Regions from separate parts of the Mycobacterium paragordonae genome, predicted to be linked through region 1. Evidence: riboswitches for the same ligand, from Rfam matches in the RefSeq annotation. Region 1 holds a riboswitch; the other holds the start of a gene.
The links. Region 1 has a riboswitch for magnesium ahead of C0J29_RS15475 (PPE family protein). Riboswitches for the same ligand answer to the same signal wherever they lie in the genome.
Positions count from the first base shown of each region.

Region 1 (5,362 bases):
CGTCGCCACGTCCGAACCCGTTGCGGCGCCGGTGACCTGGGTGACCGCAGCCGACTGCAGGGCCGGCCCCGAGGCGTTGGTGGTCTGCGGCGGCTCGGTGAAAGGCGTCAATTGAGTTGCCGCCGAGGATGATCCGGCATACCCGTACATCGCGACGGCATCTTGAGCCCACATCTCCAGATACTGGGCCTCAGTCGCGGCGATGGCGGGCGTGTTCTGCCCGAAGATATTGGTAGCGATCAGCGACAGCAGCAGTGCGCGGTTCGCCGCGATCACCGGTGGCGGAACCGTTGCGGCGAAGGCGGTTTCGTAGGCTCCAACCGCGATCTTGGCTTGCGCGGCCGCCTGATCGGCCCGGGCGGCCGTGGCCGAGATCCATGACACGTAGGGGCCGACCGCGGCCGCCATCGCGATCGCCGTCGGGCCGTGCCAGGTTCCAGCGGTGAGGTTCTCGATCGCGGCCGCGTATGAGGCTGCGGTGGAATGTAATTCGGCGCCCAGTGCATCCCAGGCCGCGGCTGCGGCCAGCATCGGACCCGGGCCGGGCCCGGTGTACATGCGACCGGAGTTGATTTCGGGTGGCAATGCCCCGTAATCCATACGTATTACCTCTTCATCCCCTGGATGGCCGCCCGGGCCGAGCTGCAGCGGGCGATCATCTACTCCCTGACTAGAAATGCTTGGCAAGCGTGCAGTGATTCGCTATTGCAGGCCCCCCTGCCTGATTCGAACACCATCCTCAGTGGAAGTTATTTTCGTCGCGTTCCCGTAATGTAATGACAACGTAAACAAGAACTCTCGCCGATCTATTGGCCTGTGTGATCAAAAGCTACTAGCTATGGCCTAGAATCTAGGTATATACAGCTCACAGCCCAATGTGGATTACACAGCAAATTGTGATGAGTAAATCTATATGACAATTAAATGACGCACAGAAATGTGTCAATTGCCCATCGGTAATCGGGCGAAGTCGGCGTTCAGGAATTGCGGCCGATGTTATAGGTGCGGTGCGACTAGCTCGCGGTCAGATCGAGATTGTCAGCCAAACCGTTTTCGTCTGCGAACCGTGCCGTCGGCGGATCGTGACCTGACCCGCCTGGAATCGGCCGAGCACGCCCGGTCAGCACGGACCGCCCTGCGGGGGGCGATGTCGCCCGGTGACCGATCGGCCGTCATGAGTTGTTCTCCCAACGTTAGGAATTAACCTACGTAAGACGTTAGGGAACGGTAGCCGCGAACACCTGTATCGGAACTGGCCCTTTCCTGACGGTTTCCTGAAAGGCCCGTTCTTGCAGGTCGATACGGGTGCCGTCACCCGGCAGCAGGGGGCCGCGCGACCACGGTGGGGCGGAAACCGTACTGCGGTACGGCCCGTCCGTAGGGTTGTCCTGCGACGTTACCCAGTGGGACACCGGGCATTCCGGGTGCGCCCGCCGGCGGCGGCGCCACCATCGGGGTGCCGCCCAGCGCCGAATGCAGCGGACTGGTCAGCGGAGTGGCCGCCGTCCAGGCCGGCGGCACCGAGAGCCTCCCGGCAGTCCCCGCATTGCCCGCACCGGCCGACACGACGCCGGCCAGGCCGCTCGTGGATCCTACGGATTCCGAAACGGCGTTACCGGCCGCTGCCACGGCGCCGTCCGTCGCGGCACCGGCGCCGCCGCCGAGCATGTCCAGAAAGGGGCCGAACGTGCTGCCCGGCACCAGGAGTCCGGTGGACGCGATCGTGTTCCACACGTTGGCGTTGGGTCCCCAGTCGGACCAAAAGCCCTGTCCCGCAGGCCCGCTCGTTCCCGAGAGTCCCTGAAGCGCGCTCGGCACAGCCGAAATCAGTTGCGCGAGAACACTTTGCTGACCTGCCGCGCCGGAAGCCTGGGCGACCGACACCGCCTGTGCCGCCAGGCCGCTCGGGTTGGTGGCTTCCTGCGGTTCAGCGAACGGGCTCAACTCGGCAGCGGCAGCCGACGAGCCGGCATAGCCGTACATGGCCGCCGCGTCCTGCGCCCACATCTGGAAGTACTGAGCCTCGGTGGCCGCGATCGCAGGGGTGTTCTGCCCCAGGATGTTGGTGGCGACCAGCGCCGCCAATTGGGTCCGGTTGGCCGCGACCAGCGGCGGCGGCACCGTTGCCGCGAAGGCCGCCTCGAAGGCGGCCGCGGCGGCCGCGGCTTGCGCGGCGGTCTGCTCGGCCTGCGCCGCGGTTGCACTCAGCCAGGCGACCTGTGGCACGGCAGCGGCTGCCATTGATGCGGACGCGGGACCCAGCCACTCCGCACCGGTCAGTGTCGACAGCACCGCGTCGTAGGACAGCGCGGTGGCCCGCAACTCGGCGGCCAACCCGTGCCACGCCGAGGCTGCGGCCAGCATCGGACCGGAGCCCGGCCCGGTGTACATCCGCGCGGAGTTGATCTCGGGCGGCAACGCTGCAAAATCCAGTGCGGCAGTCATCGGACGCCTCCTTGGCTGACTGTTTTGTGGCAAGATGAAATCCGATTTCGGGCAGCATTGATCGCAATTCGCGCAGCGATATTCTGCGCAGGAGAATGACGCGCGACGGAAAACTCAGCGCGCGCGGGAAACTATCGGAAATTCCGACTCAAAGTGCGAACACGGTGCCCGGGTCGGATCGAAACGAAATGATCGTCGATCTCGGATAGGGACTGTCGTCGGGACTCACTCCGCTCTCACCTCCTCTGGGCCGGGGCACGCAGGGGTGCCGGGTGCACGCCACAGAGATGAGACCAGCGGCCAAAACCACTGGGCCAGCACCTCTCTCGACAGAGCTTTGGCACCACACGGCGTATCCGGCCGAAGCCGGAAGCCACTTGGGCTCAACCCTTAAGCCGGGAAGAGCTGTCCTGACCCTGGGCGTCTTTCGACGTTCGAGGTCAGTGGCCTGTGTCCGTGCAGACGCCTCACCTAGCGAGGTGCATGCAAAGTCATCGTGGCACTCGACAGGATAAGAGTCAACTCAACGACCGGAATTTGCCAATATTCGCCAAATTCGGGCGGACGAAAATTCTTATTCGCCACGGTGGCAATTAATGCGAGAACGCGTTGCGGGTTCAGCCCGCCGCCACCGGCCGCGGCATGATCGTCAGCTTGAACCCGTAGCGCGGACCGTTGCCCCAGTTGCGGGAGTAGGCGGCGGGCGCGGGCATGCCGGGCATGCCGGGCATGCCGGCCCCGGCTTCTGGTGCGGCGGTGACGGCCGCACCGGAGGCGGGTACCGCGCGGTTTGCGACCTCGACCGCCGTGGTCCAACTCGGCGGCACGGACAGCCGGCCGACGAAGGAAGCCTGATTGACTCCGGCGCCCACACCGCCGGACTGCGAGGCGGTCAGGCCCGCCGTGGCGGACGAGGCATCAGCGGCGGCAGGGGCGGCCTCGGCTGCCCCGTCGGCCACGGCCTCGACGTCGGCGAGCGCGTCGGTCGTGGCAGGGAAGATGATTGTGGGCGAGATGAATTGGGCCGCGACGATCCCGTTCACCAGATTTGAGTTGAGGAAGATTCCGTAGGGGTTACCGTCGTTGCCGTCCAGGAAGTTCAGGATGTCGGCGAGCAACCCGGTCTGCGGGATGTTGTCGAATGGCGAGGCGGCTGCCGGAGATGCCAGTTGCTGCAGGCTCCCGGGCACCGTGGACATCAGTTGCGGCAGCTCAGTCTGCGTGACGGCGGAACCCGACGCTTGGGAGACGGCTGCCGCCTGGGCCGCCGGGCCGCCCGGATTGGTGGTCTGGTCGGGTTCGCGGAACGGCGTCAGCGTCGCAGCCTCCGCGGCGTTGGCGGCATACACGTACATCGCCGTCGCATCCTGGGCCCACATCTCCGCATATTCGGCTTCGGTAGCCGCGATCGCGGGCGTGTTGATGCCCAGGAAGTTGGTGGCCACCAGCATCAACAGCTGTGCCCGGTTGGCGGCGACGACAGCCGGCGGCACCGTCATCGCGAATGCCGCTTCATATGCGGCCGCGGCCGCGGCCGCCTGACCGGCGGTCTGCTCTGCCTGCAGGCCGGTCGCGCTCATCCACGTCACGTACGGAACGACGGCGGCGGTCATCGCCGCGGACGCCGGCCCCAGCCAGCCGTCACTGACCAGAGCCGAAATCACCGACTCGTAAGCCGTTGCGGCCAAGCGCATTTCATCGGCGATTTCATTCCAGGCCGTCACAGCGGCAAGCAGCGGCGCTGAACCGGGCCCGGTATACATTCGCAGCGAGTTAATTTCAGGTGGGAGTGCTCCAAAATCCAATGCCAGCACCTCCTTTCGCCAACCGTGATCGTGTTGTCGGCATCGGCAGCCGCAACTGAGCGGAACCGATCACACGCGGCGGTCTCCCTCCTGTCATCCAGCGGCGGGCGGGCGCCCCATGATCGTCGGCCGGAACCCGTAGCGCGGAGGATTGCCGAAGTTGTTGCCGTACATGCCGGCAGCCGGCATACCGGGGAAGCCGGGCATGCCCGCGGCGGCCTGCGGCGCAACCGCGGTACTGGTCCACCCGCCACCGGGTGCGGCCGTGCCGGCGTGGTTGGCCACCGCGGTGGCTGCCGTCCAGGTCTGCGGAACGGATAACCGCCCGACCACCGCCGATTGGTTGATTCCGGCCGTCACCCCGCCCCCCGTGGTGAACGAGGCCTCGGCCACATCCATCAGTGGGGGGAGGTTGGTGGGGTTGGCCGGAGAATTCGCCGGTATCCAGGAAGCGTTTCCCTCACCGGACCCCATCGGGGGTATCGCCTGCTGCTGTGCCCCGAGGGCCACCGCGTTGATGTCCGCCAGCCCCGCGAAGGCCGCCGGGGCCACGATCGCGGGGCTGACGTAGCCGGCCGAGACGAACCCGTTGACCAGCGAGGAATTCAGGAAGATTCCGTACGGATTGCCGTCGTTGCCGTCCAGGAAATTCAGCAGGTCAGCGAGCAGTCCGGACCCCGGAAAGGCATCCAGTGCCGCCGCCGGCGCCGAAAGCCCTTGCAGGGCAGACGGAACCGAGGACATCAGTTGTGGGAGCTGCGATTGCACGGTGCCCACCGCGGTACCGGCCGCCTGCGTCACCGCGGTCGCCTGGCCGGCCTGCCCGGCCGGGTCGGTGACCTGTGGTGGCGCGCTGAACGGTGTCAGTGTCGACGCGGCCGCCGAACTGGTGGCATAGCCGTACATCGCCGCCGCATCCTGAGCCCACATTTCGCCGTAAGCGGCCTCGTTCGCCGCAATCGCCGAGGTGTTCTGGCCGATCAGATTGGTTGCCACCAGCAGTTGCAACTCGGCGCGGTTAGCGGCGACGACCGGCGGGGGCACCGTCATGGCGTATGCGGACTCGTATGCTCCGGCCGCGGCCGCCGCCTGGGTGGCGGCTTCCTCTGCCT
Region 1 is NZ_CP025546.1:3,406,711-3,412,072, reverse strand. Features, by position in the region: gene C0J29_RS15480 (PPE family protein) at 1-600, opposite strand, end outside; gene C0J29_RS15475 (PPE family protein) at 1,312-2,445, opposite strand; M-box (ykoK) riboswitch at 2,760-2,931, opposite strand; gene C0J29_RS15465 (PPE family protein) at 3,063-4,250, opposite strand; gene C0J29_RS15460 (PPE family protein) at 4,344-5,362, opposite strand, start outside.

Region 2 (5,362 bases), 540 kb from region 1:
CGTCCCTTGGAGTCGACCGGCGTCACCGGCACGATCCCGACCGGGTCGGTCGTCGCCATGTCGTCCTCGCCGTAGGCCGGAGCCATGTGCACCAGCCCGGTGCCGTCCTCAGTGGTGACGAAGTCGGCGGAGAGCACCTGAAAGGCCTTGGGCGAGTCCAGGAAATAGGCGAACGGCGGCAGATAGCGAACGCCAAGTAGATCTGCGCCCCGGTAGGTGCCAAGCACTTCGGGCTCTTCCCCGAGTTCGCGGGCATACGCGGCGAGCCTGGCCTCGGCCAGCACGAAACGCCGATCGCCTTCCCGCACTTGGACATAGGTGACCTCGGGATTCACCGCGACAGCGAGGTTCGACGGCAGGGTCCACGGCGTCGTCGTCCAGATCAGCAGGTACGCGCCAACAAGTTCGTCGTAGGGAGCCGCGGCCTCGGTCACCTGGAAGCCGACGGTGAGAGCGGGGTCCTGGCGGCTCTGGTAGACGTCGTCGTCCATCCGCAGTTCGTGATTCGACAACGGGGTCTCGTCGCGCCAGCAATAGGGCAACACCCGGTAGCCCTCGTAGGCAAGGCCCTTGTCCCAGAGCTGTTTGAACGCCCAGATCACCGACTCCATGTAGCTGAGATCGAGTGTCTTGTAATCGTTGTCGAAGTCGACCCAGCGCGCCTGGCGGGTTACGTACTGCTGCCATTCGTCGGTGTAGCGCAGCACCGACGCACGGCACGCGTCGTTGAAGGCGGCAATGCCCATCGAGTCGATCTGAGACTTGTCGGTGATGCCCAGCTGGCGCTCGACTTCCAATTCTGCGGGCAATCCGTGTGTGTCCCAACCGAACCGGCGCTCCACCTTGTCACCGCGCATGGTGCGGTAGCGCGGAACGATGTCTTTGACGTAGCCGGTCAGCAGATGCCCGTAGTGCGGCAGGCCGTTGGCGAACGGGGGCCCGTCGTAGAACACGTACTCGGGGGCGCCGTCCCGGCGGGCGATGCTGGCGCGGAAGGTGTCGTCGCGGAACCAGTAATCGAGCACTTCGAGTTCGAGCGCCGGGAAGTCGGGCGCACCACTGGCCAGCTTCGGATAGGCCGTGCGGTCGGCCTCGAGTTCAGGGTTGTCGCTCACGTGGGTAGTCTCCGGTGCCTCGAGATGTCCAGGCACGGGGACGACGGATGCGCTGTTGCGCGAACGCCGCGGTACCACCCCGCTTGCCACGCTCACGCGTGACCACTCAAGAGGCTGTGACGGGCCCGCCCGTTCGGTTCTACTGGGCCGAATGGCTGTTCTTCCGAAAGCTCCCCGGTGATGGCCGGATCGATGCTGGTCTGGCGTTGATTCTAATTGCGATCGCAAACCCGGCGAAGCCGGGTGCCGCGGGTCGCAATCATCTGGACTGTAAGCACTCCAAGAGGCTGGCCCGCCGCAGGACGCACCTGCGGTCGGCTAGCCCCTTGGAGTGCCGGGTAGCGCACTGTCCATGGGCCTCACGCCTGGACTTCGAGCACGCCGATGCGCCACAGCGCGGCGTACATGTGCCGCACCGGGATGTGCAGCAGACGGGCGGCACCGGCCACCAGCGGGTCGCCGCCGGCGGACAGCACTTCTTCGGTGCGGCGGGCCTTCTTCGGCGCCGCGGCGACCGGCACGTCACGCACCACGTGCAGCGTGGGCGCAGCGGTTACGGTAACGACTTCGTCATACAGAGCAGCGGTCATGATCGCCTCCTAACAGGATCAAACGTTGACAGGTGGACCTTCAAAGATTCTTGGGAAGTCCCGTCCCGCAACGGTTCCGATCGGAGCGTGGTTGACGGCTCAGCCGAGAACGCCGCACCGGAGACCGGTCAGGGACGAAACACCGCCCGGATATCGACCCGGACTGCCACTGGAACTCATGCGTCCCTCACCTCCTCTCGGTTCACGACCCACGTGGGTATCCACGCGATCTGCTGCGCACGCGAAGGGAGACAGATGCCGGCGATCCGCCGGAAATCCGCACCCCTCTCGTCAGAGCTTTGGCACTACCCGACGTGTCCGGTAAACCGGAAGCCACCTGGGCTCAACCCTTAAGCCGGGAGGAGCTGTCCTGACCCGGGGCGTCTTTCGACGTTCGGGGTCAGTGGCCTGTGTTCGTGTAGCCGCCTCACCTAACGAGGTGCTTGCCTGACCGATAATGCACGACGTACGGGCCCCGGTCAACGCGGCACCCCCGGGTTTGGGCATCTTTATGCATTCGCTACGGACGCCCACAGCCATCCTTCAGCAATAGCGCGTCTGAGCTGGGAAAACAGCGGCTACCAGGAGGCGATCTCCAGGTTACATTTCGCTATGAGTTCGCTATGTCACATCGGTGAGCCGACCGATGGTGTCGATGTATTCCTCGACCATGTCGAGGACCACCGCTCGCGTCGGCCGGACCCGGTCCAGCGAGCCGACCACCTGACCGACGAAGTACGTCGCCAACTCCCGGGCCTTCGCATCGGGGTGGGCGGCGGCTTGGTTGATCCGCACCTGGGAGTCGGTGATCAGCGCCGTCTGCAGCGGCATCCCCAACGGGTCCGGGGTGTCGGGCCGTTCCCACTCTTCGGTCCAGGCGGTGCGCAGCATGCGGGCCGGCTTGCCGGTCATCGACCGGGATCGCACGGTGTCCGACGACTTCGCGGCCAGGAATTTGTCCTTCACGACCGGCGCGGTCTCGGCTTCCTCGGTAGTCAGCCAAACCGATCCGCACCACACCCCTTCAGCACCCAGCGCCATCGCGGCCGCAATCTGGCGCCCGCGGGCGATCCCGCCTGCGGCCAACACGGGCGTCGGCGCCACCGCGTCCACCACTTCGGGAACGAGCACCATGGTCGCGACCTCGCCGGTGTGCCCACCCGCCTCGGTGCCCTGAGCGACGATCAGGTCCACCCCCGCCGCCGCGTGCCGGCGGGCGTGCTCGGTAGTGCCGGCCAGCGCGGCCACCAGCACGTCGTGGCTGTGTGCCCGCTCTACCAGGTCGTGCGGCGGTGGCCCGAGCGCGCTGGCGATCAATCGGATGTTGTGGGCAAAGGCCACCTCCAGCAGCGGCTCATAGCCCTTGGGTGAGATGTTGAGCCCACCCCTGATCACCTCGTCCTGCTCGGCATGGGCCGCGACGCCGTAGCGGGCCAGGATGTCATCGACAAACGCCCGATGCTCGGCAGGCAGCAGATCCTGAGCTTGCCGTGAATTCACCCCACCGGAATCGGCGCCGACATACTTCGGCGGCAGCAGCAGATCGACCCCGTAGGGCTTGCCGTGCGTCTGCTCCTCGATCCAGGTGAGCTCGCTTTCCAGCCGCTTGGGGCTGTGGGCGGTGGCGCCGAGTACCCCGAAACCTCCCGCATTGGTCACCGCGGCCACTACGTCGCGGCAGTGGCTGAAGGCGCAGATTGGAAACTCGACGCCGAGCATCTCGGCAACTCTCGTTTGCATGCGGCCGACGCTACGCCCTACGAATCAGACCAGGGCCTACGGATCGAACGACGAGGGGCTCCGGCCGTCGGGCGGCCACGCGGCCACGCCCTCCTCCAGTGGAACCTCCAGGCTCTGCAGGATCGACGACACCATTCGCCACGCACCGATGACGGTGACCAGCTCGATGAGAACCGTTTTGTCGCCGCCCAATTCGCGTTCGCAGTCAGCCCAATTCGCGGCGCTCACCACGCCGTCGCGCACGACGTCATCGGTGGCCGCCAGCACGGCCCGCTCGGTGGGCCCGAAGCCGTTGTGGCTCCGCCAATCTCGCACACCCAGCAGGTCCTCGGCGGAAACCCCGAGACGGGAGGCCACCCGCCAGTGCTGGGTCCACTCGTAGTTGCACTCGGTCAGCCACCCGATGCGCATGATCACCAGCTCGCGCAGTCTGCGGTCCAGTGCGCCGTGCCAGAGCATGGTGGCGAGCAGGTCGTTGAACGGCCCCGCCAACTGCGGATGATTCAGCAGCGTCTGAAAGATGCTGAGCTCGGCCATGTAGTCCGGAACGCCGGCTTCATCGGCGGCGGCCTTGGCCTCGTCGACGGGCAGCAGCGGTATCCGGGCGGGCTTGCTCATGGCGGCCTGTCAGGCGTCCAGCCGGGCGAACGCCTTGTCCTCGTACATCTGTACCGACTGCTGCCGGCGAATCTTTCCACTGGTGGTGATCGGGATCGACCCAGGCGACACCAGCACCAGGTCAGCCACGTTCAGCCCGTGCGAGTCGAAGATGGCGGCGGTGATGTCTCGCTTGAGCACCCCCAGCCGCTCCGCGAATTCCTGCGGCGACTCGTCGGCTTTCTGCTTGATCTCGACGATGGCGGCCAGCTTCTCGACGCCGTCCTGAGAAATGGCGATCGCCGCGCACCGGCCGGCGCTGATCTCCTGGATGGTCGCCTCGATGTCGTCGGGAGAGTGGTTGCGCCCGTAGACGATCAGCAGGTCCTTGATCCGGCCCATGATGAAAAGCTCACCGTCGGAAAGAAATCCGGAATCCCCGGTGCGCAGCCACGGGCCTTCGGGCGTGTCTTCCGACGGGTTGACGATCGTCGCGCCGAACGTGTCGGCGGTCGTCTCCGGCTTCTGCCAGTAGCCCGACGCCACGTTGCCACCCAGCACCCAGATCTCACCGACCGTGCCTTCCGGGCACTCGGCGCGGGTGTCACCGTCGACGATGCGGACCAGTTGCGACTTCGGTACGCCGTAGCTGACAAGCGGTGTGCCGGTGCCGCTTTCGACCCGCACCGCCTGGCCGTCCGGCAGTTTCTCCGAGTCGAAATCCACAATTTCGGGCGGTTCGCCGACCTTGCGGGTCGCGATGTACACGGTGGCCTCGGCCATGCCGTAGGCCGGCCGCAGCGCCTTGGCGGCAAACCCGAAGCGGGCGAACCGGTCCGCGAACCGCTTGAGTGTCGCGGGCTGTACCCGCTCGCTGCCGTTCAGGACGGTGTGCACGCCGCCGAGATCGAATCCGGCCAGGTCCTCGTCGGAGGTCTTGCGCACCGCGATGTCGAAGGCGAAGTTCGGTCCGGCCGAAATGGTGGTCCCGTAGCGCGCCATCAACTGCGGCCAGCGGGCCGGGCGCTGCAGGAACGCCACCGGGCTGGTGAGCACGGTGCGCCGGCCGGCCAGGATCGGCATGATGGCCCCGAGCAACAGGCCCATGTCGTGGTAGAGCGGCAGCCAGGACACCACGTCCAGGTCCGCGGGCGGCACTCCCCCTTCGTTGATGAAGAAGTCGGCCATGATCTGCTCGAAATTGGCGAAAACGTTGGCGTTGGAGACCGTGACACCGGCGGGTGTCCGGGTTGAGCCGGACGTGTATTGGAGATACGACGTGCGCGAACCCTCGTCCGCAAGGCGTTCCGGGCGGGACGA
Region 2 is NZ_CP025546.1:2,866,462-2,871,823, reverse strand. Features, by position in the region: gene ileS (isoleucine--tRNA ligase) at 1-1,115, opposite strand, end outside; gene C0J29_RS13300 (Rv1535 family protein) at 1,475-1,705, opposite strand; M-box (ykoK) riboswitch at 1,982-2,151, opposite strand; gene C0J29_RS13295 (NAD(P)H-dependent flavin oxidoreductase) at 2,327-3,445, opposite strand; gene C0J29_RS13290 (carboxymuconolactone decarboxylase family protein) at 3,482-4,063, opposite strand; gene C0J29_RS13285 (AMP-binding protein) at 4,073-5,362, opposite strand, start outside.
Region 2: linked by a shared signal. The riboswitch ahead of C0J29_RS13300 (Rv1535 family protein) and the one ahead of C0J29_RS15475 (PPE family protein) in region 1 are both predicted to bind magnesium.